4 regions of the Alkalihalobacterium alkalinitrilicum genome follow, and region 4 is predicted to be linked to each of the others. Evidence: riboswitches for the same ligand, from Rfam matches in the RefSeq annotation. Region 4 holds a riboswitch; each other region holds the start of a gene.
What was found. A riboswitch is a leader RNA that binds a small molecule or an ion and turns the genes downstream of it on or off. The one in region 4 is predicted to bind cyclic di-GMP.
Positions count from the first base shown of each region.

Region 1: linked by a shared signal. The riboswitch ahead of BK574_RS11885 (hypothetical protein) and the one ahead of BK574_RS15910 (bifunctional diguanylate cyclase/phosphodiesterase) in region 4 are both predicted to bind cyclic di-GMP.
Region 2: linked by a shared signal. The riboswitch ahead of BK574_RS28945 (type II secretion system protein) and the one ahead of BK574_RS15910 (bifunctional diguanylate cyclase/phosphodiesterase) in region 4 are both predicted to bind cyclic di-GMP.
Region 3: linked by a shared signal. The riboswitch ahead of BK574_RS20225 (EAL domain-containing protein) and the one ahead of BK574_RS15910 (bifunctional diguanylate cyclase/phosphodiesterase) in region 4 are both predicted to bind cyclic di-GMP.

Region 1 covers NZ_KV917368.1:2,515,055-2,520,691, reverse strand. Annotated here, with positions in the region: gene BK574_RS11895 (hypothetical protein) at 1-171, shown strand, start outside; gene BK574_RS11890 (peptidoglycan recognition protein family protein) at 171-1,097, shown strand; gene BK574_RS11885 (hypothetical protein) at 1,301-1,627, opposite strand; cyclic di-GMP riboswitch class I at 1,709-1,791, opposite strand; gene BK574_RS28825 (hypothetical protein) at 2,054-2,185, shown strand; gene sda (sporulation histidine kinase inhibitor Sda) at 2,186-2,317, opposite strand; gene BK574_RS11875 (hypothetical protein) at 2,541-2,918, shown strand; gene BK574_RS11870 (hypothetical protein) at 2,920-3,231, opposite strand; gene BK574_RS11865 (hypothetical protein) at 3,307-3,732, shown strand; gene BK574_RS11860 (helix-turn-helix transcriptional regulator) at 3,959-4,171, opposite strand; gene BK574_RS11855 (hypothetical protein) at 4,315-4,605, shown strand; gene BK574_RS27495 (hypothetical protein) at 4,621-4,788, shown strand; gene BK574_RS11850 (hypothetical protein) at 4,763-5,173, shown strand; gene BK574_RS11845 (M23 family metallopeptidase) at 5,183-5,637, shown strand, end outside.
Region 2 covers NZ_KV917368.1:4,740,950-4,749,671, forward strand. Annotated here, with positions in the region: gene BK574_RS22880 (sensor domain-containing diguanylate cyclase) at 83-1,819, shown strand; cyclic di-GMP riboswitch class II at 2,127-2,210, shown strand; gene BK574_RS28945 (type II secretion system protein) at 2,406-2,741, shown strand; gene BK574_RS22890 (prepilin peptidase) at 2,892-3,644, shown strand; gene BK574_RS22895 (type IV pilus modification PilV family protein) at 3,657-4,115, shown strand; gene BK574_RS22900 (PilW family protein) at 4,112-4,567, shown strand; gene BK574_RS22905 (hypothetical protein) at 4,584-5,717, shown strand; gene pilM (type IV pilus biogenesis protein PilM) at 5,749-6,891, shown strand; gene BK574_RS22915 (hypothetical protein) at 6,931-7,488, shown strand; gene BK574_RS22920 (hypothetical protein) at 7,485-8,722, shown strand, end outside.
Region 3 covers NZ_KV917368.1:4,174,333-4,183,054, forward strand. Annotated here, with positions in the region: gene BK574_RS20205 (tetratricopeptide repeat protein) at 1-1,043, shown strand, start outside; gene BK574_RS28520 (HI0074 family nucleotidyltransferase substrate-binding subunit) at 1,246-1,512, shown strand; gene BK574_RS20215 (nucleotidyltransferase family protein) at 1,512-1,823, shown strand; gene BK574_RS20220 (PilZ domain-containing protein) at 2,205-2,741, opposite strand; gene BK574_RS20225 (EAL domain-containing protein) at 2,781-3,497, opposite strand; cyclic di-GMP riboswitch class I at 3,573-3,656, opposite strand; gene BK574_RS20230 (DUF1659 domain-containing protein) at 4,041-4,247, shown strand; gene BK574_RS20235 (DUF2922 domain-containing protein) at 4,282-4,497, shown strand; gene BK574_RS20240 (YvrJ family protein) at 4,569-4,748, shown strand; gene BK574_RS20245 (hypothetical protein) at 5,067-5,546, shown strand; gene wecB (non-hydrolyzing UDP-N-acetylglucosamine 2-epimerase) at 5,800-6,897, shown strand; gene BK574_RS20255 (IS3 family transposase) at 7,118-8,032, opposite strand; gene BK574_RS20260 (transposase) at 7,984-8,277, opposite strand; partial or broken gene BK574_RS20265 (YvrJ family protein) at 8,498-8,644, shown strand.
Region 4 covers NZ_KV917368.1:3,296,542-3,305,263, forward strand. Annotated here, with positions in the region: gene BK574_RS15900 (tRNA dihydrouridine synthase) at 1-689, opposite strand, end outside; gene BK574_RS15905 (malate synthase) at 1,128-1,982, opposite strand; gene BK574_RS15910 (bifunctional diguanylate cyclase/phosphodiesterase) at 3,377-5,962, opposite strand; cyclic di-GMP riboswitch class I at 6,032-6,114, opposite strand; gene BK574_RS15915 (GGDEF domain-containing protein) at 6,986-7,894, shown strand; gene BK574_RS15920 (cobalamin B12-binding domain-containing protein) at 7,881-8,519, shown strand; gene BK574_RS15925 (antibiotic biosynthesis monooxygenase family protein) at 8,705-8,722, shown strand, end outside.

The sequences.
Region 1 (5,637 bases), 780 kb from region 4:
ACGTCTAGAAAGTTTCTAATGGCTGTGGTTACAGGGTTATTGGTCATTGTTAATCAAGGGTTAGGGTTAGAAATTCCGACAGATGCGGTTCTCACTGTTGCTGGTGTGGCTATTTCATATATTCTCGGTGAAGCGTATGTTGACGGAAAAGTGAAAGGAGAGGGTAAGTAATGAGCAAAGTACAAGATTTACGAGGTAAGTTAATGGATGGCGGAAGTCGTAGACGTATTGATCAAATTAATCGTATTGGCGTCCATTATTCTTTTACAGATCAAGGGGACGCTTTTTCTTTTGAAAGAACATGGAGAACTAAAAGAGGATGGAGTCACGGTGGTTATTCTGAAATCATACTAAAGGATGGAACACTACAAATATGCTATGACCCTGTAGTTATTACAAATGGAGTTGGTGGTCACAATACACGAACATATAATATTTGTTACGTCGGTAAAGGAGCACCTAACGAGAAGCAATTACCAGTATTAATAGAACGTGTACGCTTAGCGATGGAACGATTTAATATAGGGTTATCTAATGTTTTAGGGCATCGAGAGTTTCCTAATCAATCCACAGCGTGCCCAGGAATAAATATGGGTGAGTTTCGAAAACGGTTAGAGGGGCGCACTGAGAAAGAAGTTACAGATACTAAAATTGCTGGAATAGTAATAAAAGCACCTTCACCAAATCCATTAATTAAGAACGGAGACCGAGAAGAAACGGTGAGGAGTTTACAAAATAAATTGCTTGCGGCTGGTGAACGATTACCACGTTTCGGAGCTGACGGACATTTTGGTAAAGAAACAGAAGACGCAGTAAAAGCGTTCCAAGCTCGACAAAATATCTTAGTTGACGGTCTGGTTGGTAATCAAACAAGAAACGCTTTAGATGCAGTATTACCAAAATACCGTAGATTATTAAGAAATCTATCTCCAATGCTACGTGGAAATGATGTGACCGCAGTACAACGTGTGGTAGGTGCTACAACTGATGGTATTTATGGTGCTAATTCAGCAAGTGCCGTAAGAAATTATCAACGTCTTCATGGTCTAACTGTGGATGGTATTGTTGGTCCACTAACTTGGGGACATATGTTTTAATAACAAAAAGAAGCCCAACCTTGTGGTGGACTTTTCAGATGGATATTTTAGTGGCCCCTCGACTAGAAATAAGAAGTGGGGTGTTATTCCCAAGAGGCTTAACGAGGCCAATTAAGCCTTCTATATCAGTATATGTAACTCGGTTTTGTTCTATGTATTAAACTTAAAATAGCCCACTCTTCGGAGTGGGCTTAAATTCTTGGTTATCTGTTTATAATACCTAGTTTTAGTTTTAGATCGTAAAGCCTTTTAGAAGCAACTTTATATTCTAAATCGACATGAGTAACAACATTAATAACTAAATTATGACTGTATTCATTTCTTAAGATAGAGAAAACGGTTGGTTTTTTATTTTTTAAAAATGCCATTACTTCAGAAACGGGCAATGTTACATTATTAGTATTAGTACGTAAAAAGCTAATAATAAAATTTTTGAAATGAAATACAGAATCTCTCTTATCGGGCAGAGTCACAATTAAAGAGTCCAGTTTTTCTAATGCTACTTTTAGTTCGGGTTCAATTAGTTCCATTATTGTTTTTTACACTCCTTTAAGAAAATTTGTGCCGAATGAAAATATCTGGGTGCTTTTCTTACGGAGTTTTATTTTTTCATTGGCAGCTGGCTGACGTGGGTTTCCCGTTAGTCCCTGTAGCTTTGCGTCCTTATCTTTCAATAAGTTTGCCTTTTGCAAATACTGTAGAATTATATCGGAAATTGGCGATCGAGTAAAGTAGTGATACTATAAAATAGTAAATCCCACTCTTCGGGGTGAGAAATGGGATTTTCTTTTTAGCGCTGGGAATTTATGTAAAAGTCTATAAAGTGGAACAGAAAAAAGGGTATTAGAGTTGATTTGTAGAATTAGCAGTAAAATAAAAAGTCCTCTCAATAGAGAGGACATAATAGTTGAAATTATCTAACTTTTGCAATATATTTTTGTAAAGGAGTGAGAAATTTGCCCATTGAACAGCAATTGAATGAATTAGTATCTTATTTTGAAAGTGAGTTACAAAGACAAGTATTAGAAAGGGAAATTGAATTCTTACAATGGCTTCAAGAAAAGATTGATAATAGTAAATGTAAATAATTATTTAGTATATGTAATTTCTCTTTTTAATAATTCTTTCTTTAATAGTTCAATGAAATCTTTAGACAACTTGCAGTTAATTGCTTTGTTATATGCCTCCAATAAATCACCGTCGCTTAACTTTTCTAACATGAAAAAATCCTCCCTTGAATACATACCCAAGAAATAATATTAAATGCTGTGAGAACTTATAGCAATACTTATCTGAACATTCACTCGATTGTAATTGATTTGTAATATTATTAATTTTTTTGAAGGGGCTTTAATTTTTTACACAATCTTAACTTTACCTTTATTGTTCTTATAAAATAAAATAGTTATTCTAAATAAAGAACAATAAAAGGGAGGTTTTTTAATGACTGTATTTGAAGAAAGTTGTGTTCCAGAAAACATGATAGAAGGGTATCGGCTGCTTTACGAAATTGAAACAACATTACAATCTATAATCAATTTTCAACTAACTTATAAATACGGTCTTCACTGGCGAAGTATCCTCTACGAGAAAAGGCCAATTAATGACGCATGCCTGCACGAATTAGTTAGCTACCTCTTTAAATACCCACATATCATCCCCAATATTAATAGATCTCAAAGAGAAAAGCTTAGAAAATTATCAGATATACGAAATAAAGTATGCCATATGACAGATATCGCTGATAGTGAGCTGAAGGTAATAAAGGAATGTAACAACATGATTAAAGGGTTTTCATACGAGATTAGCTCTAAAAGGTAAACTATTTTCTGTAACCATTATAAGGATCCCTATTCAGAACTTTCTCCTCATAATCCCTTGAAAGATCCTCTAGCATCTCACGATCGAGTCTTCCTTTAAGATAGTCATCATCAAAGACCTTCATGACTTGACCTTCTTTCATATCCATTACTTGAAGTACCTTTTTCAAACCCTCATAATAGTACAACATTATATGGTACCGTCTTTTTACCTCATAACAATCAGGACAGAGTTTTTTATCCATCCTTACTTTTAAGTTCTTTTCTCTACCAGTTCTTAAACAATTTTCACAGGTGCCCAGTGACTCGTTCATAAAAATCGTCCCTCCAAAGCAGAAGCTATAAAAATTATTGACATTTAAAATATAGGTATTATAGAGTTGTAATAAATGGAAAGGGGAGTTACAATGAGGAATTTATTTGGTATATATGCTTTAACAATGATATTATCTGTTTTTATCGTAGGTTGTGCAAATAATATGGAAGTTAATATAAATAGCGAAGCTGTTGAAGAAACTAAACAATCGAATATCACTGTAATAGATGAAAAATTACATCTCGATACAAAAGAATTATTAGAAATACTAGACGAAGCCTATTATAACAGCAAAGAAATCGAAGGGGAGGATAAACTTTTTGTAGATCTATATAAAAACGTATACGAAGAATGGCTTGAAAAAGAGGAAATAAACGCAACTGAAGAAGTTTTAATAAGACGTTCATTAAGGATGATTAAACTTGAACCTGGCGATAGTGAACCGTTTCAATATGAGTATGAACGCAAAGATGCTGTATCAACATTAGGAATTAAATAAGGAAGGCAGCCCTTTATCGTTTAATTACGGTAGAGGGCGTTTTTGTCGTTAAATAACAACAGATAAAACGAAAAATTTACCGTAAAAAGACAGGCATAAAATGGAACCCGTTGGCATACGTTAATAGCATCCAGCGACGACGATTTAACGTCGCGCTATTAACGTCACACGAAATGACTGCCTCCTTCACGAATATAAAGGCGGTCTTTTTTCGTTAATACCGTTATTAATGTTTTACTTCCTTACCATCTTCGTACCAAATATCCTCGATATGTAAATCTAACACCCTCGCGATCTTTAAAGCTACTGGTAAAGTCGGTAGTGACTTTTCATTAACCAGTAAGCTAAAAGTAGCACTGCTTATCCCTGCTTTTTTGTATACTTCCCCATGCTTAATATTCCTTTCAGCTAAGATAACCCTTAATCTACATTTTACCAACGTTCATCACCTCTCTTTTATAATTCTCGAAAAAAACATCTAGTCCTTTTTATATTTTTTCGATGGACAATGTAACTTTTGTTAATAACATTAATAACATTAAATTAGGTTAACGCCTAAAATGATCGGGAGGTTGGTAAGTTATGAAAGTTATAAAAAGTGTAGGGTTTAACGCTGCTAACTTTGAAGAAAAAGCGATGTTAGAACATTTCAGTCGAAGAAGTTTCTCGAAGTATATAAAACAATTAATTCGTGAAGATATAAAACGTAGTAAAGCAGAAAAAGCGTTAAAGTCTAAAGAGAAAGAAACACAACCAGACGTAGAGATATCGAAACCAGTAGAACACACGCCAGTTAACCCTCAAACTGTCCCTCAACCTATAACGTGGACACCTGACAGCGTGAGTCCTGTACGTAAATTTAATTTTAAATAATGGGGGGAATGCGATATGAAAAAATTAATCGAATTGTTTAAAAAACACGATGCCGATGAGTTATTTATCGCAGAATGTGTTTACGCCTATTTAATTGACCATTGTAGCGATAGTAAGTTCGAGGATGATTTAATTGAAATTATAAGGGGGAAGCAAAATGAAAACGCAAAGATATTCGATTAGTGAATTTATGGCCCGCAACGATGGCAACAATAATTTACTAACGAAAATTGAGCGCCATTTCAAGCGACACCATATTACGTATAAAGTAGTGGGAACGTTGATTATCGTAACAGTCGCGGGAGGAATGGATTTCGCCACACCGACGTTAGCGGCAAGTGGGAGTATAGATGAAGCAGTCCGTCCATTCTACAATAAATTAATGCAGATCGGTAAATGGATAATCATTTTCAAAGGGGGATTTACGATTATTAAGGCGGTAGCAAACGAAGATTTCGATAAAGCGAAGAAGAGCGGTTTTGCTTACGTATTAATTTATATGATACTTCTCGCGTTACCTTGGCTATTCGATCAGGCAGATGAAGTCTTTAGAGAAACGGCTAGGTAGGTGTATGAGATGAAATTTCGATTATCTTCGGAGTTTGGCGCATTAGAAGAAGTCCGAAATAGTCGTGTACACAATGGTATCGATTTAGCGATGCCAGAAGGTACCGAATTACGTTCTATCGCATCAGGTGTAATCGATAAAGTATTTGATGGGTCGAGTAATATCGGAAAGGGTTTATCCATTCAAATGGAAGACGGCACTCGTGCAATTTACGGACACATGAGCGAAGTTAACGTTAATGTCGGCGATGAAGTGAATGCAGGTGAATTAATTGGCGAGGCGGGATCGACAGGGCTATCGACAGGCCCACACCTGCATTTTGCTTTACGATCAGCAAATGGAGATTGGATAGATCCTACTCCACTTGCTGAAGAGTTAGCATCAATGAGTGGAAAAGTAACGGATGAGTCGTTATGGTCTACTATTTTCGAAACAAAAGGAGCGTTATCTGAAATTCTATGGAA
Region 2 (8,722 bases), 1.4 Mb from region 4:
ATTTATACACTGATGTAGTAATATAATATAGATAAAATGAACTTTTTAGAAAACATCGTAGTAGACAAGGGCGGGTGATATAGTGACAAAGAAAGTAAAAAAATCTTTATGGATTATTTGGTTAGTAATGACGGTCATCTTTATTACAGCGTTTGAACAATATGCTCTCTCTTTGCTTGTTGAAAATAAAATGGAGCTTCTATCTTTATTTATTTTAGCAGGTATTACCGCCCTATTCCCAATCCAATACAAAGGATATTCCTTCGTTCTATTCCAATGGGTATCTCTCGCAAGTTTTCTACTGTATGGTCTTTTTATTGAAATAATTGTCACGCAATTCGCACTAGTTATTTCATTGATTGTTATGAAGATTAATCGAGAAAACTTGTACCGAATTCCTCTAAACTCAATCATGTTTTATATAACGTCACTTTCGTCAGCGGGAATTTATTATTTGATGGTTGGACTTTCACTACCAAGCGCTTTAGAAGTAATCGTACCATTAGCCGCGTATGTCGGCACATTTTTATTTGTAAACCATGTGTTAATTTATTCAATTCGCAATTATTTAGTTAAAGTCAAAACGAAGTTTATTGATAAAGGAACCGTTTGGGAACTCTCAACAGCTGCCCTCGTTTTGCCCATGAGTATCATTTTGGTCATGCTTTACCAAGAAATTGGTTATACAGCATCTGGAATGGTTGCCGTAGCTTTTATCGGCATATCGATTATGTTGAAAGTGTACCGAAGAAGTGAACGAATGAATGAACGACTAAAAAAAGTAAATGAGCTCGGCATTGAGTTAAGTAGTACGTGGGAAGTACAAGAAACCGCTCACTTATTTGTGAAAAAAATGAAAGAGTTATTCAAAAACAACTATATTTATATATATACGGTTGAAGACAGAATGTTAAAGTTGTTAGCTTCATATCAAGAACAACCGAGTGAAATTTTATCAATCGAAAAAACAGTTGATTCGATCACAGAGAAAGCCTACCGAAAGAAAAAAGGAGTTGTCTACCAAAAGCGCAGTCAATGGCCAGGACCGGAGCGACTTCTGTTAAAAGGAGCGCATTCTGTTATGATTGTCCCGATTATTCAACATAGTGAAATAAAAGGAGTTATCACAATTGCTGTCAGTGAAAAAAATGCATATAAAAAACAAGATGTCACGTTAGTTGAGATTCTCGCCAATTTTCTCGGTGTTGCTATGGATAACGCCCGCCATTACGAACAGACGATAAAAGAAAGTGAGCGTTGTTCACTAACCGACCTCTACAACTATCGATCATTTGAACGAACATTAATTGAAGAATATGAACGAAGCATCATTCAGAATGAAAAACTAGCTGTTATTTTATTAGACCTCGATCACTTTAAATCGGTCAATGATACGTATGGTCACCAAGCAGGAAATGAAGTACTCTGTCAATTGGCAAAATTAATGGAGAACATCATAGGTGATGATGGCTCTGTAGCCCGTTACGGTGGCGAAGAGTTTGTGATCATGTTAACCAATACAAATCTAACGAATGCACATAAGATAGCCGAACAATTGCGAAGTCAAATTGCCAATAACAGTTTCAATATTCATAATGATCTTAATCATGGTGAGAAAAAGATCATTCACGTTACAGCGAGTATCGGTTTCGCCATAAGTGACAAAGAAGAAACCAATCCCGTTTCACTCGTCCGTCAAGCCGACCGCGCCATGTATACGGGTGCTAAACAAAAAGGAAGAAATCGTGTAGCGCTGTATAGGGATGATTGTGAAGTCGTAAAAAATGTAGATTTTTTAGCGGATACTTTAACGAGATAAAGACTAGAAAGTAGAGGAGATAGAGACAAAGTACGTGAAATGATTTCTACTTTTTGCTAATTATAAAACTCACATTTAAAACTAATGTATCTTTTGTGACTTTAGTCTTAAGATGTTTTAAAAACGCTCATAATTTTTTTTGAAAAACTCTTTAATTTTAAAGATTTCTTGTTATAATCAAAAATATAAGGGTAAGACATTCAGACTAGTGAATAACTGGAAATTCACTAGTTAGTATTACCTGAATTTAATAATTTGCTATAATAGGTTTGGAGCTACTGTAATTAGGGTAATAACTCTTAGAGGTAGTTTGAAAAGGAGCGATGAGTTACGACTTGTAAGTGGGCGCCTAAGTCGTAAGGAGCTAGTGGTGCAACCGACTTTTACATATGACATCTGCGGAGGTGGTCAAAGGTAAAAGTTATTTTTTTGCTTTAAATTTGTCGCATTTTGACAGATTAAGGTAAAAAAGTTAGCGAAACAAGGGGAATCACGCACAAGGACAAGCCAATCTATTAACGATTTTGAGAGCCAAGAACAGCTCTGAAAATAAATTGAAACTATGAGGAAAAAGGGAGAGATAAGAATGAGAGCACTTATTCAAAAACGTCTTAAAAACCAACGCGGTTTAACACTAATCGAGTTACTAGTAGTAATTGTTATTTTGGGGATTATTGCAGCGATAGCGGTACCAGCACTAATGGGGCAACGTGAATCTGCGGCAGAAAATACAAATGCGCAAACTTTAAAAATAGCAGAAGATGCTTTTCAAAGGTATTCTGTGGTAAATGGAGAAGAACCAACATTAAAGTCTCAACTTGTTGGTGATTACTTAGAAAGTTGGCCAAAGTGTGCTGATGGAACTGATCTTCCTGCTGCAGAAGTAGCAGACACTCCTTTAGCGATTACTGAATGTCAATAGACTGTTATTATAAAAGCTGCCGTAAAAATGCGGCAGCTTTTTAACCAGAATTGATAAAAATGCGTAAACTTTAAATCAAAAGGTAATGAATGTAGTTATTTATTAACTGGGTCCTTTTAGACATAATATATTTTAGGAGGAGAGTTAATTGTGATTTTCATAGATATATATGTCATTCTAATAGGATTATTACTCGGCTCCTTCTTCAACGTTGTAGCCATCCGTCTATTAAATAAAAAATCAATCGCCTTCCCTCCTTCTCATTGTCCACATTGCAAACACAAATTATCGGTATTAGATTTAGTTCCTGTCTTCAGTTATGTATTTCTAAAAGGCAAATGTCGTTATTGTCAAACAAAAATATCACCTTTATACCCATTCGGTGAACTTTTAACAGCTACATCGATTTTTATCGTGTATAAATTTGTCGGTCTACAACTAGAGCTAATTCCAGCACTTCTCCTAACTGTTTTACTTGTCATTTCTGTATTAACTGACATTCGTAAACAACTTATTCTAGATGTAGTAACGTTACCAATGCTTGGTGTACTTATCATTTCTCACCTATTTATAGGTACAGAACCATTTTGGTACTATTTACTTGGTGGGGTTGTTGGTTTTGCATTGTTACTACTCATTGCCATCGTTAGTCGAGGTGGAATGGGTGGTGGTGATGTAAAGCTGTATGCGGCGATTGGTGTCGCGTTAGGACCATGGATGACGGTGATGAGTCTCGTTTTAGCATCATTTGTCGGTACGGTCATTGGTGTACTACTATTGGCACTTGGCATCGTGAAGCGTAAACAACCGATTGCGTTTGGGCCGTTTATCTTTATTGGAACGCTTTTAGCTTATTTATTTGGACAGGATATTTGGAATTGGTATATTAACTTCTTATGGTAAGGGTGTGAGAATATGAATAATCAAAAAGGAATTACATTAATTGAGTTACTCGTAACGATTGTTATATTGGGGATTATTGTAATTCCTATTCTCACGTTAATGACCAATGCCTTTACGAACACGGTTTCTCAAGGAAGAGAAACGCAAACTCTTTATTTTGCTCAGCAAGTGATCGAAGAAGTGAGAGTCAATTCGTACCCAAGTGCTTTAAAGGATGAAATAATTTACGGCACTTGTTCCCCTAATAGTGGCTGTACGGAAATTAACATAGCTCAACTTGAACCGCCTTTGTTAGGAGATACAGAAGTACTTTATGAAATCTCATTTAGTGAGTTATCTGACGTAACTGATGATGAGGAAAGAAATCAGATATTAGCAGCTAGCTTTTTTGAAGTAGAAGTAACCGTAAAATCAAACGCACCAAACAGTCAAGATGTTTCTTTAGTTACGGTGGTGAAAAAGCAACCATGAGAAATCAACGAGGTATTACTTTAGTCGAGTTACTTTTGACGATTACCATTATGTCAATGATTTCTATTCCTGTTTATATGTTAGTAAATAGTACATTGAAAGTCCATCAACAAACGAGTATTGATAATCAACTGCAACATGAAGCGCGGTTTATCTCGCAATATATGAGTGAAAAAATTCGCGATGGAGCACAAATTTATAATACTCCTGGAAAATGGGAGTTAAGAAAAGATGGAGAGGTATTTATCCGCTATGATGAGGTTACAAAAGAAGTTTTTCTTAAAGATAGTGGCCATCTATTATCGAATCAAGTAGAAAGTTTTGATGTAACACCTGAGCCAGCCGAAGACCCTGTCAAATACAATATATCCTTATCGTTACAAAATCGAGACCAGTCATATCGATTGCAGTTAACCGTTTATAATAATGCGTACTCACGTTATAAAAAATGAGGGATGGTGAGTCATTATGAATACCTGCTTAAGAAATGAAAAGGGAGCGGCTCTACTTTTAACATTATTTATTATTGTATTTGTTGGAATTGTAGGAGCTAGTTTAATAAATACAACTTTGTACGGTCAAAAAAATACAGTAACTTCTGTTGCAGAACAAGATGAGTTTTATAAACTTGAAACGGGTTTAGATTTTATGTTGCATGAAATGGCAACATTTTCGATTGAAGACGGGATCCTAATGTATGATGATGGGGTTAATGCACCGTATCCAGTTGAAGACGAAAACGGTAACCCACAAAAAATCGTTAAGCGTGGACCGTACTATTATATAGAAACAGGCCAACCATTGAATGTTACATATGAAATTGATAATCAGGAGGTAGAAGTATCAGTTTCATATGAGCATGAAGTGATAGGAGAAGAGACGGAGTATACTTATAAAGTCATAGCTCAATTCCCAAATAGTAAGTTTGAGAGATCACTAGATATGATTGTGAGAGTTCCTGTTAAAAGTGAGTTGATCGAGATCCCTCCCCCACCTCCTGGGCATGTGGGACCCCAAAAACCTCCAAAATTTCCTGGAAATAATGGAGATTTAATAATTTATACAGATAAACATAATATACACAGAGATGATTGGAAAAGTATCTCGGTAAAAAGAAACTCAACGTTTCAAAGCTTTATTGATTATTATGAGTTAGATACTTCAAAAGCAACAACAGTTTGGAATGGTGTTCCTAAACCAAGTAATAATAGTGTTAGATATTATAGTTTAATAAAAGCTAGTGGGAATGAAGTTGGGATAGCAATCCAACCTGGGCATTTAACCTATGCAAAAAACGTAGAAATTAGTGGATGTGGAAGTTCAGGAAGTGTCACAATTCATGGTGTACTAATAGCAGAAAATATCGATATAGGTGGTAATTGTAAATATATCTTATCTGGTGGGATTATCGCAAAAGATTTTACGCAAAGATCAAATGCAACTACATTAGAAGTTGATCCTAATGGAGGTTTTGATGAAGATGGTGGTGCTGACGGTTATGAACCTCCTCCAAGAGAAATCCCGACCATTAAAGATTCGGACTACAACTGGGGGCTCAACACGCATTTTGAAATTACGAACATGGAAACGAACAGAAAGTAACATAAGATAATTTGAACTTCGAGGTGACTTCATGTTATTCAACAACAAATACTCAGGCATTGATTTTCGCGAAAAACGAGTGACGTTTGCGACGGTGAGAATGGACAAGCAGCTTCCTGTACTTCAGGAAGTGTATGAAACGGAATTAACGGACTCCATCGTTGTAGCTGGGAAAGTTCAAGAAAAGGGCTTGCTTGCGACGTCACTTCGTAGTTATTTACAACAAAATAAAAACGTATCAAAGCATGCTCATTTAGCGATACCGACGCAGCATTCGTTAATTCGCAAAATCAACTCCTTACCTGATGTAGGAGAGCCTGAGCTTGCGAAGTTGCTTCACTTTCAAATTGGGGAATCGATTCATCTTCCGTTTGAAGAGCCACTTTATGATTTTGTAAAAATTGGATCGATTTTACCTGAAACAAAACAGGAGACAAGTAACGACTCAGGAGAAGAGGATGAATTCACGTTAGAAGAATTAACTAAAAGCGTTGAAAAGGAACTGCAAGGTCCGCGAAGTGAAATTTTATTTTTTGCGACCTCTCGTCAGTTATCAGAAGGTTTGCTTGAAGTTTGTGAGGATGCAGGATATAAACCGTTAACGGCGGAATTACGAGCTTTAGCGTTACAACGGTTGTTGATGTATACACATCCGAATTGGTTAAAAGGAACTGAGATGATCTTGGATGTTTCTAATGATTCAGTTGATATTCACATATTTAAAGAAGAGCTGATCGTCTTTTCTCGTACGATGGAAATGAATCGCAATGACTATTTTAATAGTTTAAATTCAGCTTCTGAAGACGTCCTATCCTTTAATTCGGATACGTTTACCGTTCATGAGGAAATTGCCGCTACGACTGAAAGACCCAAGAACTTCCAAGAGGATGCCTATCTTGATGATTTACTCAATGAAATTCAAAAGGCGCAAAACTTTTATCGATATTCGTTAGGAGAACGAGATAGTGAATTTGATCGTATCATCGTGACGGGTGAAAATACTAAACTCATTTTTTCTCGTTTAGTTGAGCGGCTCCCGAATGAAGTTGTTCAAATAGATTACAGCTCGATAGTTGATTTTGGATTTATGCAACATGATTTACTTGATAGTTGCAGTGTTGCGATTGGTCTTGCCATGCGTGGGAATGAAAAAGGAGAAAAGAAAAAGAAGTAGCAACGAATTTTAACGTTTCATAAGATTGGAGCGATAACAGTGAATATTAACATAGATTTATTACCACAACGAGTCAAGACAAAAGAAGGGGGATTCCCCGTCATTCCTGTAGCTGGTGTTTTAACGGTTGTCGCCACCGCCAGCCTTCTTACGTACACGTATTTTGATACGAAAAGCTCGGTGCAATCGTTAGAAGAACAAATACTCGCACAAACGGAAGTTCAAAACACGTTACAACAAGATTTTCTAACGAAAACGACGGGTCTAACAGAATATAACTATGTTGAGCAGTATACCCATATGAACAGGTTATTAGGAAGTATTTATAAAGATACGATCGATACGAAAGAACGTGTGTATATGCTGTTACCTGAAAAAGCTGAAGTCAATAATTATTCTTTCGTCAATAGTGGTGAACTTTCGATGCAAATCACGTTTCAGTCAAAAGGCGATGCTGCAATTTATTTAAATCGATTATTAAATGCTGATCTTGTGTCAAGTGCGGAAGTACAAACGATTTCAACAAATGATCAAGATTTGGTGTATCAATCTCAATTTACTTTAATGCTTCATACGTTAGTAGGTGAAGAGTCATGAGTGAATGGGTGAATGAAAATAAAAAACAAATTTTATATAGTGTTCTTATTTTCTTTTTAGCATTAGCAGCATTTTATTTATACTTTGTTCGACCATTACAAGCTGAGGAAATTAGCCAAGAAGAAGAGTTACAGCGAATTCAAACAGACATCACTTATTATGAAACACAAATAAATAAGTTATCACCGCAAACATTAACTCGATTGGAGATAAAGAACTTACTCGATCGTGTTCCGATGCGGCCGAATGTAGAGCAAGTCATCGCAGATTTAGAACGAACCGAGCTTGAAACGGGTGTTGTCATTAATAACGTTTCGTTCAGTATTTACCCAAACGAAAGCCAAGAACAAACATGGAAACATATATTATCAGATGATTTATATACTTTACTCGAAACTCAAGTCGCTGATGTTGACGCTCTTTTCGTGTCTTATATAGAAATGAACGTAAATATAAATGGCGAAGAAGAAGATGTGCACACCTTTATAGAAGAAATTGAAAAACTCAAACGTATTATGCATGTCAAAAGTTATAATTATTCGATTGATAATGAGAATGATCGACTACAAGGATTGGTAACGCTACGCGCGTTTTATAGTGAGAACTTTGCTGAGTTTATTGAAGTTGTTGAAGATTTCAAGCTTGATTATGATTTTGACCCGAGCAAGCTCAATCGATATATTGAGGTAGCTTCGGAAATTGGTGACAGAACAGAAACGAGTAGTGATCAACCTACTGACCCTACTTCATCAACAGGTAACGGCCAAACATCGACTTCTGCAGAGCTAAAACCTATTAATCAGTCTCAAAGGTATATTCAACCGCATCCTACAGATGTGAATTCGGATGCTCAGGCGTTCTATGTCGTCCAAACCGGTGGTTATAATACGGAAACGTCATTATATGAACAAATTACGAAGCTAAGAAATGCGGGGATTTACCCAAGAGAAATTGAACGAGATAAAAATCAAACCGAATCTAGTGAAACAAAATTTGTGATTTATACTGGAATATCACATGATCGAGCTTCTGCTGAACGATTAGCGAGTTATGTTTCATCCTTAAATCCAGATTTTACTTCGTGGATCGATCAAATTTCTTATCAAAACCAGGGGTTGTCTTCTTTAGGACAAGCTGCCCATGATGTTGTAGTAGAAGCGACAGATGTGGTGACGAAAGGCATGGCGCAAGAAAATTACCAATTGTCATCCGAACAACTCGAACTTCTTTCGGC
Region 3 (8,722 bases), 880 kb from region 4:
AAACCGAGTTAGCAGAGGAATTTAAGATTTCTAGCAGCAGTGTTTCGACAAAGTATAAAGAATTAGAGAATGTACTTTGGGAAGATATTATGGAATTACAACAAAATCTTCTCGATTTTGATAGAGAAGATCTAGTTGATGAAGACGAGATGTTCGAGCAAGGGGGGATCTTTGAAGATGATTTCTTAAGTTCCAAAATGTCATTAGAACGTGAGATGGCTAAAGTCACTCAACTAATACAGGATAAGGACTTGGATTCAATAGAAGAAGTGAACGCATTTTTAACGGAATATTTGGACGGTGGCAGCACCCGACCTAATAGCAATCTCTCCAACAAAGATAAAGCACAAGACTTAATCTACGAAGCCTATGAAGCAAAGGGAATGAAGCGAAAAAGGCTTGCAGAGCAGACGTTGAAGTTATATCCAAATAGTCCTGATGCGTACAATATTTTAGCTATGTATGAAGATGATCCAGAAGAACTCTTTTTCGAGGGAATGAAAGCTGGGGAGAAAGAGTTAGGAAAAGCGTATTTCAATGAAAATAAAGGACACTTTTGGGGTCTAGTTGAAACTCGTCCATATATGCGAATAAAGTTGAATTATGCTTGCTATTTACTAGATACTGGTCGTGGGGAAAAAGCGATTAAACATTTCAAAGAATTACTCGAACTAAATCCAAATGATAATCAAGGTGTTCGTTTTGAGTTATTTGTTACATATGTAGAAGAGAAAATGTATGAAGAAGCGAAAGGCTTACTCGAAGAATATAAAGATACGTTATCGGCGAGTGCTACTTATAATCGTGCGTTGATCGAGTATTTACAAAATGGTCCGACCAAAAGAGCAAAGCAATTACTAAATAACGCAAAAGAAAGTAACCCCTATGTGATCGACTATTTATCTATGAAGAAACGGTTACCTACCGCTATTCCTAATGCCTATAGTCTAGGTGATGAGAATGAGGCAATCATTTATGCAGATCAACATTTACACCTATGGCATGAGGCTGAGGAGATCATTGAATGGTTAACTCGTAAATGAAAGGGAATAATTAATGGTGGAGAATAAGCAATATAGGATTATGTTTATCAGGGGAGGAATGTCCTGAATGGAACCATTAAAAGAAATACGCTGGAAACAAAGATTTGAGAACTTCGAAAAAACCTATACACTATTAAATAAGTTTTCTCAATAGGAGCTTAAAACAGACTTAGAGAGAGCTGGTATTATCTAATTTTTTGAAATTACTTTTGAACTAGCATGGAAAGTGTTGAAGGATTACCTTGAGGCAGAAGGATTTCTCGTGAAAAGTCCTATAGAAACAATTAAACAGGCCTTTCAAATTGGCTTAATTGAAGAAGGGCATGTATGGATGGATGCCCTAGCCAAACGTAATTTAACTACTCATACTTATGATGAAGAATTAGCCAGAAAGTTTGTCAGTGAAATCACTGAGAAATTCTTACCTGTCTTTAAGAAAATGTACGAAAAACTGTCAGAGGAACGATAATGATGTTTGGATTGTTAGAAAGGGACATTAATTATATCATTAAAGGATTATGTAAATTTACTGAAATCGACCAAGCTAAAATTTTTGGAAGCCGCGCTTTAGGTAACTACAAAAGTGGATCAGATGTTGATATAGCATTATTAGGACAAGAAATAACGGATAGAACGATAGATGAATTAAGTGAATTGCTGAATGAAGTATACCCACTTCCTTATTTTTTTGATATTCTACACTACTCAGCCTTAAACAATCAAAAACTTAAGGAACATATAGATACTGTAGGAATTGAATTTTACCGACGAAATTCGTAAGAGAATAATAGGGCTTGTTCTATCATTGATAAAGTGAGGGCAGGCTCTTTTTTGATTAAGGAAGGGAAAGGTATAATCAATTGGAAGAAGAATAAAAGGGATTAATCTCTAATCTCTAGATGTAGAAACAGAAAGAAACTAGAGGAATTGAAAAATATACCAGACCAAGTTGGAAAAATCTGCGCCAAAGTTAAAAATAAACCCTCTTTAACTCTTAATTAAACGATCATGAAGATGTGGGTAATATTAAATAAGGATTTCTAGCAATTGTAGACTTTTTGAAATTTTTCTACTCCAAAAAAATAAGTAACCACCTCCACTAATTTGGGAGTGGATAGGATGGTTACTTCGTATGAGTTTCTCTGACTAACATTAGCGAATTTAAAGCACCATTTTCTGTCTTCTTTGTAATTCAATTTTATTAAGTAATAGATTCAGATGCTTCTGTTCATCTTTACTAATATCAATAAATTGAACACCGTAGATGAATGTGTCTTTTTGTAAATATTCCTCTTTACGTATGAATTGTGCTTTTAATGTAAAAGGAATGTTTTTGATAGAGAAAGTAATATTGAAAACAATTTTTTGTTTGACGGGTAAATTATATGGACATGTAAATTTCAGTCCACTAACACTGATATCTTGTATTTTCCCAGTAAACTTTTTATGTTTTAATTGTTCAAGTTTTTTATTTTCAAAATATAAAAATTCACTTACACAATCTTCTGTAAGGGTAACTCTAAAATGTTTTCGACGATTGAGGTTTAGGTTCACCTGGTATGACGCTGTTTTTCTTTGATCATTAATCAAGTTGTTGTTGTCGACGTTCATGGGGGTTACTCTGTTCATTTCAATTTTTTTATTCTGTACAAATAAGATGGATAGAGTAGCTATAAATAATACTATTAACAGCAGCATTATAATTAGCTCCAAATCAAGATATATCATAGCTGTACCTCATATAATCTGTTCTAGTAATGAAGGCTTTCCTAATATGAAGCCTTGACCATACTGGATATCTAATGTTTTAGCTACAGCTAATTCGGAAGGAGTTTCAATACCTTCTAAAATCACTGAACAATCGTTTTGTACAGAATAATTATTCAATAGTTGAATATAGGACTGTTTTTTCTTTGAAAGGTGTAAATCTTTTGAAAAGTAGCGATCTAACTTCAGAAAATCTGGATCTAACTCGACGATGCTTTGGGCATTAGAATATCCCTTTCCTGTATCATCGATAGCAATCAAAAAACCAAAATTCTTTAAAACAGCTATTTTTTGCTTCAGTTCGTCCATTTTGTTATTAATCTCAGATTCTGAAAGTTCTAAAACAATTTGTTGACTAAGAAGGACATCTTCAGCGATAATTTTATTAAGAAAAGTTGGGAAATTTGGATGTAAAAGTGTCGATGGAAAGATATTTAAAAACAATTTTCCTTTACTTTTCGTTAAGCCTGCTGAACGGTAGGTGGAAATCGCTTTATGAATGGACCCCGAATCCAATTCATAAAGCTTTTTCTCTTTTCTAGCCTCAATAAACGTAGCTTCAGGATTAGGAAATAGCTTAGATCTTAATAAAACTTCAAATCCCAGTATGCGCCAATTGTTCAAGTCATAAATGGGTTGAAAATGATGATAGAAATTCTCCTCACGTATTAAATTGTTAATTAACACGAGTACGTATCCCCCTTTTTTATGTAAATAAAAAAGATGGAACCCGAAAAATAGGTATCCATCTTTACCAGTTCTTTCGGTAACCCAGCCGTCATAGTATAGTACCTTAGACCTGTGGCTTTGCGTCCTTATTTTTCAATAAGTTTGCCTTTATCTTAAAACTATTATTAATACATGTATTTATGTTTAATACTTTAACCACATTATAAATGAAATAAAAGAACTTTCCAACCAGTATAATACAAATTTTGATAATTTTTTGTGCAATTAGTTCTAAGCTGCCACAGTGAGACCCCGAGATTTGTCGAACATAATCCTTTAATGTTTTCCCGATATATGCGATGAGAACCTGGACTTTCGTTGGAGATTAGACTATATCAAATTACAGGAAGCCACTTTTTCACTTCCTTTTCCTCCTTTATGAACCCTTTTGATAATTACAAATTTATGATTTTTTTAGCAATGTACCTAAAAAATTATTTTTAGGTACATTGTTGTTTTTGTCCCTTTTCCCATATATACATGGTGAAAGGGGGTGAGAACATGCTTACTAATTCTCGCTTAGTGATTGTATTCGAAACAGGGATCAATCAAATCGGTGAGCCGATCTTGAAAACGAAGAGCTTTAACAACATTAAAATGGGGGCAACGAACGAGCAGTTAAAAGCTGTCGCTGATGCGTTAACACCGCTTCAAGGTTGGACACCTTATAAGATGGAACGCAGCAATACGTATAATCTTGAGGCTTAACTTTATGAAATGATGATAGAAAGGAGAGTTTAGGATGACGAAACGACTAGAACTTGTATTTGAAAATGAGCAAGCGAAAACGGTGACACTTTCACTCGACAACCCGGTATATCCAGTTGATCCGACTGCGGTTGGTGCCGCTATGGATGCGATCATTGCAGAAAATGCGTTTACATCAGCTGGTGGAAACTTAGTAGCGAAAAAGAGTGCGCGTGTTGTTGACCGAACAGTGGAAATGATTGAATTTTAATTATTAGCAGGGAAAGGAAGAGGCGAAGTTAGGCCTCTTCCTTTTTTAAATGATGAAGGGAGATTTTGATGATGGAAACGTGGCTACCGCTTTTAAGTGAGTTTGGCTTTCCTGTGATGGTGACTCTTTACTTGTTGCATCGCGTCGAAAAAAAGTTAGACATAGTCAACCAATCGATCGAGCGACTACCCGAAAGCTTAGCAACACTTCAATATTATGGAGGAACGGAGCAGAAGAGAAGTAGTATGTGAGGATGAGTGAACCATCTAGCGTAGGTGCTAGGTGGTTCTCGTCGTTACAAGTCTGTCAAAATTTGATCTTCTATGTCGAGAAATCTTTAAATCATGAAAAGTTGAAAATAAATAAGGTCAAGTTGAAAATAAAAATGCTGTGATCCATCTTCATTCAGTGGTTGCGTAAGTGTTCGTGACTCTCTACTTGCTGCACCGCGTCGAAAAAATAAATGTTCAGGTATAAATAAATAGTCTTAAAGAACTATTACATTTCAAAAGAATGGGATTATAATTATCTAGTCGCGACACAGTTAAATAAGAAGGGAAATTAGAAAAGTGAATAAAAAAATGATTAGTGCAATCATTACTGTGGTGTTTCTAGGTATTAGTGGATATTACTTTTTTCAAAATGCCTCAGGCAATACAGATTTAATGTTAACGTATATTGAGGAAACGAATCACTTAACAGATAATTATAATCTATTACTTTATGAAGAAGAATTGATTGATACAGAAGAGGAATTAGTGACTTTTACTGAAAAGGTACTCCTGCCTTCATTAGATAGTATTATAGCTGAGGCTAAGCAGTATGGAGATAGCATCGAAAATGACAAGCTAAAAGAAGTTCATAATTTGCATGTACAAGCATTGGAGTTACGTCTTCAAGCGGATCAAGCTTGGTTAGAAGGTGCTGAAGCGGAGGCACTTTATGTCGAATCAGATACTTTCTACGAGAAGTACGAGTCGAACTTAAACAGTCTAGCCCGTCAGTGGGGAGTAGAGATTGAATGGGAAGAGACTGAAAATGAAGAATAATAGGATGCCCACTCTTAGGAGTGGGTTATTTAATTTATGATCAAAAGATGCTACAATTTAACTCGTTGGTTCAAATAATTTTCACTGGGTCTCTTTCCGTGAATTTAATGATTAAAGATTGTTCAGAATGACCTTATAGATTTTGTGATAATATAAAAGGAAATATTGGGATGTACATTAAGAAGTGTTTAATACATAAATTCTACATCCTTTCGATTGGGCAGAAAATATATAGTAAAGTGAGTAGATGAAAATGAAGAAAAAAGTAATGGTTGTTTTTGGAACTAGGCCTGAAGCGATAAAAATGTGTCCATTAGTTAAAGAACTTAAAACACGGGACAAGCTGGAAACGGTTGTTTGTGTTACAGGTCAACATCGAGAAATGTTAGATCAGGTATTAAGTGCTTTTCATGTGGTGCCTGATTACGACTTATCGATTATGAAGGCAAAACAGACATTATTTGATGTGACGATAAATATTTTAGAGAAAATGAAAAGTATTCTAGAAGAAGTGAAACCAGATGTAGTATTAGTCCATGGCGACACATCAACTACATTTGTAACAGCTTTAGCTTGTTTTTATTTACAAATTCCTGTAGGTCATGTTGAAGCTGGCTTAAGAACATACAATATTTATTCCCCGTATCCAGAAGAATTCAATCGTCAAGCAGTTGGTGTCTTAGCTCAATATCACTTTGCTCCTACGGAAATGTCAAAGGAGAACTTAGTGAAAGAAGGGAAGAACATAGAAACGATCTATGTTACAGGCAATACAGCGATTGATGCTCTGAAAACGACCGTTCGTGATGATTATACAAACGATCATTTAGAGTGGGTAGGAGATAGTAAACTAATTATGATTACGGCTCATCGTAGAGAAAACTTAGGTGAACCAATGAAAAATATGTTCCGAGCGATCAAGCGGATTGTTGATGAGCGTGAAGACATTAAGGCGATCTATCCAATACATATGAACCCTGTAGTTAGAGAAGCAGCTAATGAAATATTAGGCAATTGTGATCGTGTGAAAATTATAGAGCCTTTAGAAGTATTGGACTTTCATAACTTCCTTTCTAGATCGTATTTAATTCTAACCGATAGTGGCGGAATTCAGGAAGAAGCTCCTAGTCTAGGTAAACCAGTACTAGTGATGAGAGATACAACAGAGCGTCCTGAAGGCATTGCCGCTGGAACCTTGAAATTAGTTGGGACCGACGAAGAAATTATTTATAATACATTTAAGTTATTGCTCGAAGATACAGTAGAATATGAAAAAATGAGCCAAGCAAGTAATCCTTACGGTGATGGCTTAGCTAGTAAGCGAATAGCCGATGTTTTGGAGAGTAGTTAAGGTGTCAATGTGCGTTGCGATCCCAAAAGTAGACAATATAAATTCGGATTTTATTTAGGAGACCAGGTTTGACAAGGCTTGGTTCCTTTTTCTTCTCATCATCATGAAGTGTCTCAGATAGGCGGAAGCCCATCAAGGAAAGCACTTGACAGCCTTCCGCCTATCTGAGGTGAAAGTTGTCAAGATGAGAAGGAGAAAATGTGGCATGTATGCCCTGTGGTTAACTCGCTTTGACATATTGAGCGGGTGTTCTATAATCTAAAACTCCTTGGATTCGATTATGATTATAATAGTGGGTATAATCATGAATGATTTTTTTAGCTTCTTCTAAATCTTTTATTGTTTTTAGTACTTTACGTTCTGCTTTTATAAAGGAGAAAAAGCTCTCAATACATGCATTATCAATGCAATTAGCCTTCCTAGACATGCTCGGATTAATCGTATAAGTTCCCATTAATTCTTTCCATCTATTAGATCGGTATTGCATTCCACGGTCAGAATGAATGATTAGTTTTTCATCAATTACTCTAATTTCCAGTGCATATAAAAGTGAATCTTCTACAAGCTGAACGTCATTTACATCAGATAATTGATATCCTACTATATAATTGTCGTGAAGATCCATTACGGCAGATAAATATAATTTCTTATTACCTATTGGAAATTCAGTCACGTCAGTCACCCATTTTTCGCTTAATTTGGTAGTTGAGAAGTCTCTTTTTAAGAGATTTTCATAAATATGACCAGCGCCTAATGTGTTTTTCCCACTAATAGATTTCCTTTTTTCTTTGCGTGCTTGGCTTTTATAGCCTAACTCTCGCATTAATCTTCTTACTACTTTCTCACTTACATCGATATTATACTTATCTCGTAGTTCTGCGTGTATTTTTCTATACCCATAGTTTTTATCATGGTCATGATAACTTATACCAATATATTCCTTTAACTGTTTATCTTTGGGAGATTCCTTTTTCTTTTTTCTTTTAGTTTTCACATATTTATAGTAGCCAGCTCTAGTAACCCCCAAATTTTCACACATTTTTGAGATGGGGTATTTTGACCTTAATAAATATATAGCTTCGAACTTTAACCTTTTGCCTCCCTTCTTTGAAGTTGTAGGTACTTTTTTAGCAATTCATTCTCCATTTTCAGCTCTTTAATTTGTTGATCTTTATCGATTCCGCGATAGGTTCTAATTTTTCTATTTAAGCCTGCTTCGCCATAAGTTTCATATTTTTCAATCCATATATAGATATAGTCAGGATCTTTAACATCATAGTCTTTCGCAACAGTCTTAACACTTTCACCGGCTAGGACTCTTGTAACAGCCTCAAGTTTTAGTTCGGGTGAATACCTGTTATTAGTTTTATTAGTAGACATTCAAATTCGCTCCTTTTACCCTAGTGATAGTCAAAAGTTCCCGAATTTATACCTGTCAACTAAGAGGGGCGCAATTCACTGTGTGACACCCCGAAATATCGTGAAAATTGTCGATAGAGCGATAGAGAGTAGTGGAAGAGGTTCTGCCTCCTCCTTTTTCATGAAGAAAGAAAGGAGGATTTTATGATGGAGGCATTGCTAACGCTTTTTAAATGAGTTTGGATTCCTTGTGTTCGTGACCCTATACTTGTTGCATCGTGTAGAGAAAAAGTTAGACATGGACAACCAATCGATCCAGCGACTACCAGAAAGCCTAGCGCTGCTTCAGTTTTATGGAAGATCTGATCAAAAGAAAAACAGTAAATAAAAGTGCAACGAAGTAATAACTAGAAAAAGTTCTTTTCTGTCACAGTGACGACCCGAAATTTGTTTATAAAATTTTATG
Region 4 (8,722 bases):
ATAACGCCATCAATACCATATTGTTCAGCAAGCTGCAGCCCAGTTTGACGGTCAGGAATGTCTCCATTGATTGTTAATAGCGTATTTGGTGCGATACGGTCACGTAATTTTTTAATTTCCGGAATTAGCTCCCAATGCGCATCTACTTGACTCATTTCCTTTCTTGTACGTAAATGAATAGAAAGGTTCGCAATATCCCGTTTTAAAATATGCGTTAGCCACTCCTCCCACTCATTTACATCCTTATAGCCAAGTCGTGTTTTCACGCTGACAGGCAGCCCGCCCGCTTTAGCTGCTTGAATAAGTTCTGCCGCAACGTCTGGGCGCAGAATAAGGCCACTACCTTTCCCTCTCGATACCACATTCGGTACAGGGCAGCCCATATTAATATCGATGCCTTTAAATCCTAGCTCTGCCATGCCAATACTCATTTGGCGGAAATATTCGGGATTATCCCCCCAAATATGTGCCACCATTGGCTGTTCATCTTCTGTAAAAATCAAACGACCACGCACACTTTTCATGCCCTCTGGATGACAATAGCTATCTGAGTTTGTAAACTCTGTGAAAAATACATCTGGTCGACCAGCTTTACTTACCACGTGACGAAAAACAACATCTGTCACATCCTCCATTGGTGCAAGTACAAAAAATGGTCGTGGTAAATCACGCCAAAAATTATCTATCATTTCAAACTCAAATCCTCTCACTATGGATACAACTTCAAATTCTCGGTCAAAAAATATAAAGCCAAATGTGCCACTTCTTTTACACTTATATAATGCTTAATTATTTATTATCAAACACAAGTACATTGGGACATTTATAATTTGTGAAAATCGGCAATGTTTATTTTAACGAAAATCGGTCCTGAATGGTTTTTTTAAAAATAAAAAAAGCAGATGGTATTATCTAGTGGTGCCTGGCACGACCCGGTTTTTCTTGTTTCACATTAATGTTCCACAAAATGATTTCATAGAAAAAACTCCATCCTTTTTTGATGGAGCTTCTCTCACAACACAATCTTTGCTATACACTGAGGGTCAGGCAAGACAATGTATTTTTTCAATAGTAAATGTTTATTGGAGTTTACACTTTTAAAATAAGTTGAGCTAAACACTCCACATCTAAATACGCATTAATGCACCATTAGGCTTTGGTAACTCTTGATCTGTTATCTGATTCATTTTACAAAAATGTTCAAAAAATTGTTGTGCCAACTCTCGTTCCTTTGGGTCACTTTTCAACGAAACTATATCAAGCAAAATTTGAGCTATCCATGAATTTTCAAAATAACGGTATTTACCTGTATTCCATGTCATTTTGTGGGGGAATTTTTCATTTACATAATATTCCCAGAAAAGCATCTGATCCGATTCCTGTTCTGTAAGTTGGAGTCTGTATTTTGAATGAGCAGGAATATATCCATCTTCACAAATCTTACCGATAAAATCTTCATTCACCATATAGACACCTAAGATACGTCTGTCTTTTTCAGGCATGCTAGAATCTATTGCTGTTAACAGGACAGCGCTATTTTGGTGCAAGCGGATGGGTTTGTTTGGCTTCCCCTTGTTATTACCACTTTTTATTACGCCTGAAAAAACCTTCCACTCTGAAAAAGAACTATTCTGTTCTTCTGTGTCACACCAAAAAACCATTTGTGATTCGGGATGTAGTTTATGATTTTTCATAAGTTTTTCATGTTCCAAGCGAAGTTCCTGGTTTTTTCGTTGTAGTTTTTTTTCCTCTTCCTTCTTCCATTCTTCCTCCTTTCGTTCCATTTCCTTTTTTTGTATAATCTTTTCAAGTGAATTAGCAACACTTTTATCATGTAGTTTTAGGTGCTTTCCAAATACATCAGGGAAAACAAACTTTTTATTTTCCGATGCGAAATGTATTTCAATACTAGAATCATTATGTTTAACTATACTACCTATGCCAAAACGCTTGTGTGTAACTTTCTTATTGATTAGATTCATTATTCTAGTCCTCCTTGTAGAATTAAAACTCGGTTACTATTAGATAGTAAATTGATAATTTCATTCAACTAACTTACCTTTAAAGCTCACACAATTGTTTGAGTTTCTCTTCGGCTTAAAAAAAGATATTAAAAAAACGTATCCATAATTCTATCTGCAAAAAAATACAGTGGAATTCGGAATACGATTAAAAAAACAATTGTAAGACTATTATAACACTTTTTTGAAAATATTACAAATTTCTTATTGACAACACATTTTATCGTGAGGTAAAATGTGGTTTTATTCTCTGCACTTCTTTGAAATAGTTATGAAATAAAGGCTCCAAAAAGTCGCGAAACCTCTGGAAAGCTCCTATCAAATAACCACTTGATTACCGGTGAAAAGTGGAATGATTCCACGATTAAACTAACCCTCATTACGTTGGAGACTTATCTAGTGGTGCATGGCACGACCCGGTTTTTCTTGTTTCACATTAATGTTCCACAAACTGATTTCATAGAGAAAACTCCATCCTTTCTTGATGAAGCTTCTCTCACAAACACAATCTTTGCTACACACTCAGGGTCAGGCAAGACGATGTATTTTTTCAATAGTAAATGTTTATTGAAGTTTACACTTTTAAAATAAGTTGAGCTACACACTCAACATGTGTTTTGATAGAGTGATGATACTGAAACGCGTTTATATTGATTTTGCGTAAAGGTACCCCCCTAATATGCCAATAAAAAAGTGCTTTTATGAACGAATGTTTGTTGAATGTAAAAAAGCCATTCTATATTTGTATCCTTAAATTATCTCTTCTGAATAGTATCGATGTACTTCTCAGTAAAGGATTTATAGTTTTTTCGTCTTTCTTCTTCAACATTAGTTACCCGTTCTTAATATAATGTTAACCTAATTATTGAGTATTTACCTTTTTGGCTCTAACCAGGAAGAAGTATAAAACTGAAAATTCATTAGTATTTATACAAAACTAGTGATGTAACATAAATATACGCATTTAAGGTTTTCGAATAGTAATACCTTACCTTACTCATCATCTTCAAAATCACTGGATAGGCTAAACTGAATCTTCTTTAATCTAAAGAAGCGGAATGTACCAACAATTTCCCAGGGTTTGATACAGCCAATAAACGTTATCCCAATGTTGCAAAAATGAGAAAGCAAGCAACAAAATTTTCAACGTTACTCTAGGATCAATTAGCAAAGATTTAAAACTTCATCTCCTTTCAATATGTAAAAACAATAACTTTCCAAATAAAAAAGAGTATCCCTTTAACAAAATACTCTCTTCACCAATTTCATTCAAAGTTTTCAAAAAAACTATACAGATTCTCATTTTTTGTAAAAATGCTACTTTACATTGCATTTTAGAAAGCAACAAGTGACCTTTATGATTTTAATTTAAGCGACTCTAAATATTGCTCGAGATCATCAGCCGGTAAAGGTCGACTGTAGTAATACCCTTGACCAATAACTCCTTTAGATAGTAAAAAATCTACTTGGTCTTTGGTTTCAATCCCTTCTACGACAACATTAGAACCTAGATCCGCCCCCATCCGTATAATGGCTTCTAATAACCCTGCTGACCTTTTATTCTTCATTACATCATGTAAAAAAGCCCGATCAATCTTTAAACTATCAATAACTATACTCTGAAGCATATTTAATGAAGAATAACCGACTCCAAAGTCATCAATCGCAACTCGCACCCCTAACATCCTTAACTGATTCACAATGTTTACTGCCTCGTTTACATCAATCATAACCCTTTCGGTAATTTCAATCTCCAAGTTACTCGGTGGAAGACCCGTTTCTTTTAACACATTTTTTACTGTTTCTATAAATGAGCGTTCCTTAAATTGACGTGCAGATACATTAACAGAAACAGGTGTTTTTAATACACCTTTATCATTCCATTCTTTACCATGCTTACATGCTTCTCTTAATACCCATTCTCCAATTTCAACTATTAGACCCGTTTCTTCTGCTATTGGGATGAATTCTGCCGGTGAAACAAATCCAAACTCTGGATTCCAACGTAATAAGGCCTCTATTCCCTTTACTCTATTTGTACTTAATTCAAATTGTGGTTGATAATGTAAAGTAAACTCCCCGTTGCCAAGTGCTTTCCGTAAAGCATTTGTGACTCGACTCTTTCGTAAGACCTGGTCATTTAAGTTATCCGAGAAAAATTGATAATTATTCTTACCGATATCTTTTGCCATGTACATAGCCAAATCGGCATTTTTTATTAGAATTTCTGCATCAAATTCGTACTCAGGGAACATACAAACACCTATGCTTGGTGTGATAAAAACCTCGTGCCCGTGCAACTCTATAGGACTTGTTAATCTTTTGATGAGTCTTTCACAAATTATACCTGTTTTCTCTTTGTCAGTGTTTTCAACCAAAATTAGAAACTCATCTCCACCTTGTCGAGATATTAGATTATCTTTCCCTAATTGACTTTCCATGATCTTAACGAGTTTTTTTAGAACTTGGTCACCGAAATGATGTCCTAAAGTATCGTTAACATTTTTAAAATTATCGAAATCTATAAATAATATACCTAGTGAATATTTATATTCTTTTGCACTTTTAATCGCTTTATCTAACTCGATACTAAAAAGTTCACGAGTTGGAAGGCCTGTTAGAGAGTCCTTATACGCTAATTCTCTTAGTTCCTCTTCAGCACGTTTTCTCCCTGTAATATCTTGGACAAATGCGATTACATTAACAGTTCCATCATCCCTAAATACTGGTACCCCATTAACATCTATATTCACATAGTGTCCTTTTTTATGTCTAAGAGTAAGTTCCACTCTAAGTGATTCACCATTTTTTATCCTTGTAAAAATATTGTTTACTTTTTCTAATTCAATAATCAAATCATTGATCCCTAACTTTACTAGTTCCTCTTTTTGATAACCAGTTATTTTTTCTGCAACGCTATTTACACGGTAATATTTACCCTCACTGTCTATTTCAAATATGGCATCAAGTGAATTATTATATAACGAATCAAATTTTTGTTGTGTTTGTTCTAAATCATGAACCACTATTTTAAGTTGTTCCTCTGCACGTTTTTGCTCTGTTATATCTCTTGCCATATAAACCAATCTGCTTCCTAGTCCATCTTCCTCTTGAATCGGTGTTCCTTTACCCTCAAGGTATATCCACTGCCCGTTTTTATGTTTGTAACGGAAGATTAATTTTTGTGGAGCCCCGATTTTTACTTGTTTCTCAAATACCCATATGGCATTATTAACGTCATCAGGGTGCACGAAATCAAGCCAGTTCTTTCCCACAAGTTCAAAAGAGGAGTATCCTAAGTATTTTTCATGTGATGGAGATACATATTCATAAACCCCTTGTTGATTTAATAAACCAACGAAGTCAGATACGTTTTCTGCTAAAAGACGATACTGTTGTTCACTTTGTTGGAGTTTCTCATTTGTTTTTTTGTGTTCAATGGCAACAGATGCTAAATGAGTAAAGTCCTCAAGAATTCCCAATTCTCGAATATTTGGTACTTTAGGTTCACCATAATATAAACCAAATGTGCCTAACACTGTTCCGTCCGAGGATAAAATAGGTTGCGACCAATATGCTTTTAGTCCATAAGATAAGGCTAATGATTTATATTCTTTCCATAATATGTATTTTTCAATATCTTTTACAATTACCCTTTCCCTCCTATAAGCCGCTGTTCCACAAGAACCTACACTTGGACCAATTTGGGTTCCATTTAAAATCTCATTATATGATTCATCGAGGCTCGGTCCTATCCCGTTTTCCAATGTTTGCTTTTCATCATTCAACAATAAAATGGAACAATAAGTTTTTGGGATTAGTGTTTCTATTTCTAGTGCTAGAGTTGTCAATATTTCAGTAAGAGAGCTTCCAGTAGCAGTCATTCTCAAAACTTTGTTTTGTGCCTTTAAGGTTTGTTTATCTATTGTAATTCTACTCATATCCATATCCCTTTCTTATTTCAATATAAATAAAATACACACCCCGTTAATAAGGATATGTTTCCCTAAAACGGCACCTGGCTGGCTTAACAAAAGTTTTAGCCCCTATAGTTTAGCGTCCCCCCATTACTGAAGGTTTGTCCAGGTCATTTTTTTTTGATAAATATCAAAATAATACTTATAATATTAGCACTATTAACAACTTATTTCGTCAAATATCTTTTTAATTTTTCGGATAACTACCATTTCCAAAAAAAGGGAGTAAATAGGTTGTTACCCTTTTTTTACATATTTAATTTCTTAAGCATTTTTTCCTTTATGGATTTGTGTACATAAGCATGTATTTATCGATTGATGTCCAGCCATTGCTGCAACTTTATGTACGTCAATCCTGCTTCCAATGCAGAAGTACAGAAATAACGTCGTAAGCCATGTGGTGACAAGGGTTCATTACTAGTATTTCTACTATTTTCTAAATAATTTATTTACTGTCTTACTTGAAAGGAATGACTAATAAAGTTTTAGTCATACTCTTACCTAATTTAAATCTAAATATTAACCCAATAACAATTAACTCTGTTCAATACAAAGAGATCATCTTTTACAAGGTGCTTAGGCTTTTTAAAATGTCCTTTACAAAGGGTGCACTTTAAAGCGCAACTCATTTTTTTTAAGAAAAGAGAGGAACGCCATATTTCAGCGCATATTACATTTGAATGGCTTATACTAAGACGCTCTGGGTTCAAAAGTGAAACAGTATAGCCTAGACTTTCAAGCCTTCGTAGTGAATGTCAAACAATGGATTGTTGTTTTCGCCTATCGGGGGAATCTTCTCCTAAATCGACGTACATTTCTTTACTGGTCAATAAGTAATCTCTGGCTTTTAAATACATGAATGACTGTGCAGTAAATGACAAACAATGGGTAAAAAGTGCTATAATAAAAACTAAAAGCCCATACTTCTTGTGGAACCCTTGACACATATAAAATAAACTTAGCCAAACGTAACCGGAGGACCCCAATTTGACCAAAAATGGTGATATTCTTACAATCTTTCCTTTGGTTTACATAGTTATAGACGATTCTATGACTATTAAGACGATTAGTGGTCGAAGCAATACTATGTTATCAAAGGATACTGAGTTTTTTGAGGGTAAGAGTCTTAGTCTAATACTTGACACCCCCTCTTTGTACAAATTAAAAGAGCTTTTGCAAAATGAAGAAAGTGATGAGATTACGACAGAGTTGAATTTTCAAATCGCTTTTGAAATTCATTCTTTCCAAGCTTTTATTCGAAAAATAGACAGCTTAACTATGATTCTATTGACCCCCTTATCCCAAGAGTATTTAGACACGGTTGAAACTATAATGAAAATTAGTTCTGACCTATCACAGTTAAACTCAGAATTAATGAGGAAAAATAAGATTATTAACGAACAAAAGAAGGAACTAGAAAAATTAAGCTTTACGGATAGTTTGACAGGATTATATAATCGTAGACAGTTTAATCAAGCGATTCAAACAGAGCTTATAAAGGCTAAGCGAAAGAAGTATCCTATAACGATCCTTATGATTGATCTTAACAATTTTAAAGAGATAAACGATACCTTTGGCCATGACAAAGGAGACCATTTATTACAGGGGTTTGCAACCATAACAAAAAGACATATCCGCCATGGCCTTGACTTTGCCTTCCGAACAGGAGGAGACGAGTTCCTCCTAATATTAACAGACTGTGATGAAAAAGAAGCGATTGACATTGGAGCTAGACTTAATAAAGAATTCCAAAAAATCACGGATATTTCGTCAATCTCTTATGGTGCTGTATCAATCCCTTATGATGATGATACAAAAGTTGAAGCTTTTATCCAGGCCGCAGATCAAAAAATGTATGAGTTCAAAAAGGAGCTAAAAAGAGATGGGGCAAGGTAGAATAACAGAAAATTTTTCAACTGAATATTTATCCTACTTGTTAGAGTCAAACCGGACAGAAGCACGTCGTTTAATCCTAGATCAATTTAAACACAATATCCCAATAGAACATACGTATTTCGGAATTGAAAAGACAATGTATAAAATCGGACAAATGTGGCAACGAAATGAAATTACAGTAGCTAATGAACACCTTGCATCTGCGATTGTTCACCAAAATGTAATGGAATGTTATCAATATGTTATTAACCAGAAGCCCAAGAAAGGTCGCGTCATCACTTGTACAACACAAGAAGAATTACATGATTTGGGGATAAAATTGGTCAACCATATTCTAGAATACCAAGGTTATGATGTAATCTATTTAGGTAATAAGTTACCCATTAAAGATGCGATTCCTTTTTTCAAAAAAGAAAATCCAGATTATATTGCAATCTCTGTCACAATCTATACTCACGTTCATCATGCCAAGGAATTAATTGATAAAATTAAAAATGAACCTCAATTGAAGGATAGCAAAATCATCATTGGTGGTTACTGTTTCAAACAAAATCCCTCCTTATTAAAACTATTAAACTATGACTGCTACATTGAAGACATAACTGATTTGGTTACGAAAATTTAGTGACAACGGGACGGTGCCTGCCTCTTTTTGGTTAAAGTTAAAAAATACCTGATTTTAGCTTGATCAACTAGGGCGACTCTCACGGTCCAACACAAATAAATGGTGAATAAATACTTAGAATCCACTTCAATATCGGAGGGACCGCTCTCGTGGAAAAAACTTTGGCAAGAAGGAGCTACTGAATCATGTATATTGTACATTCG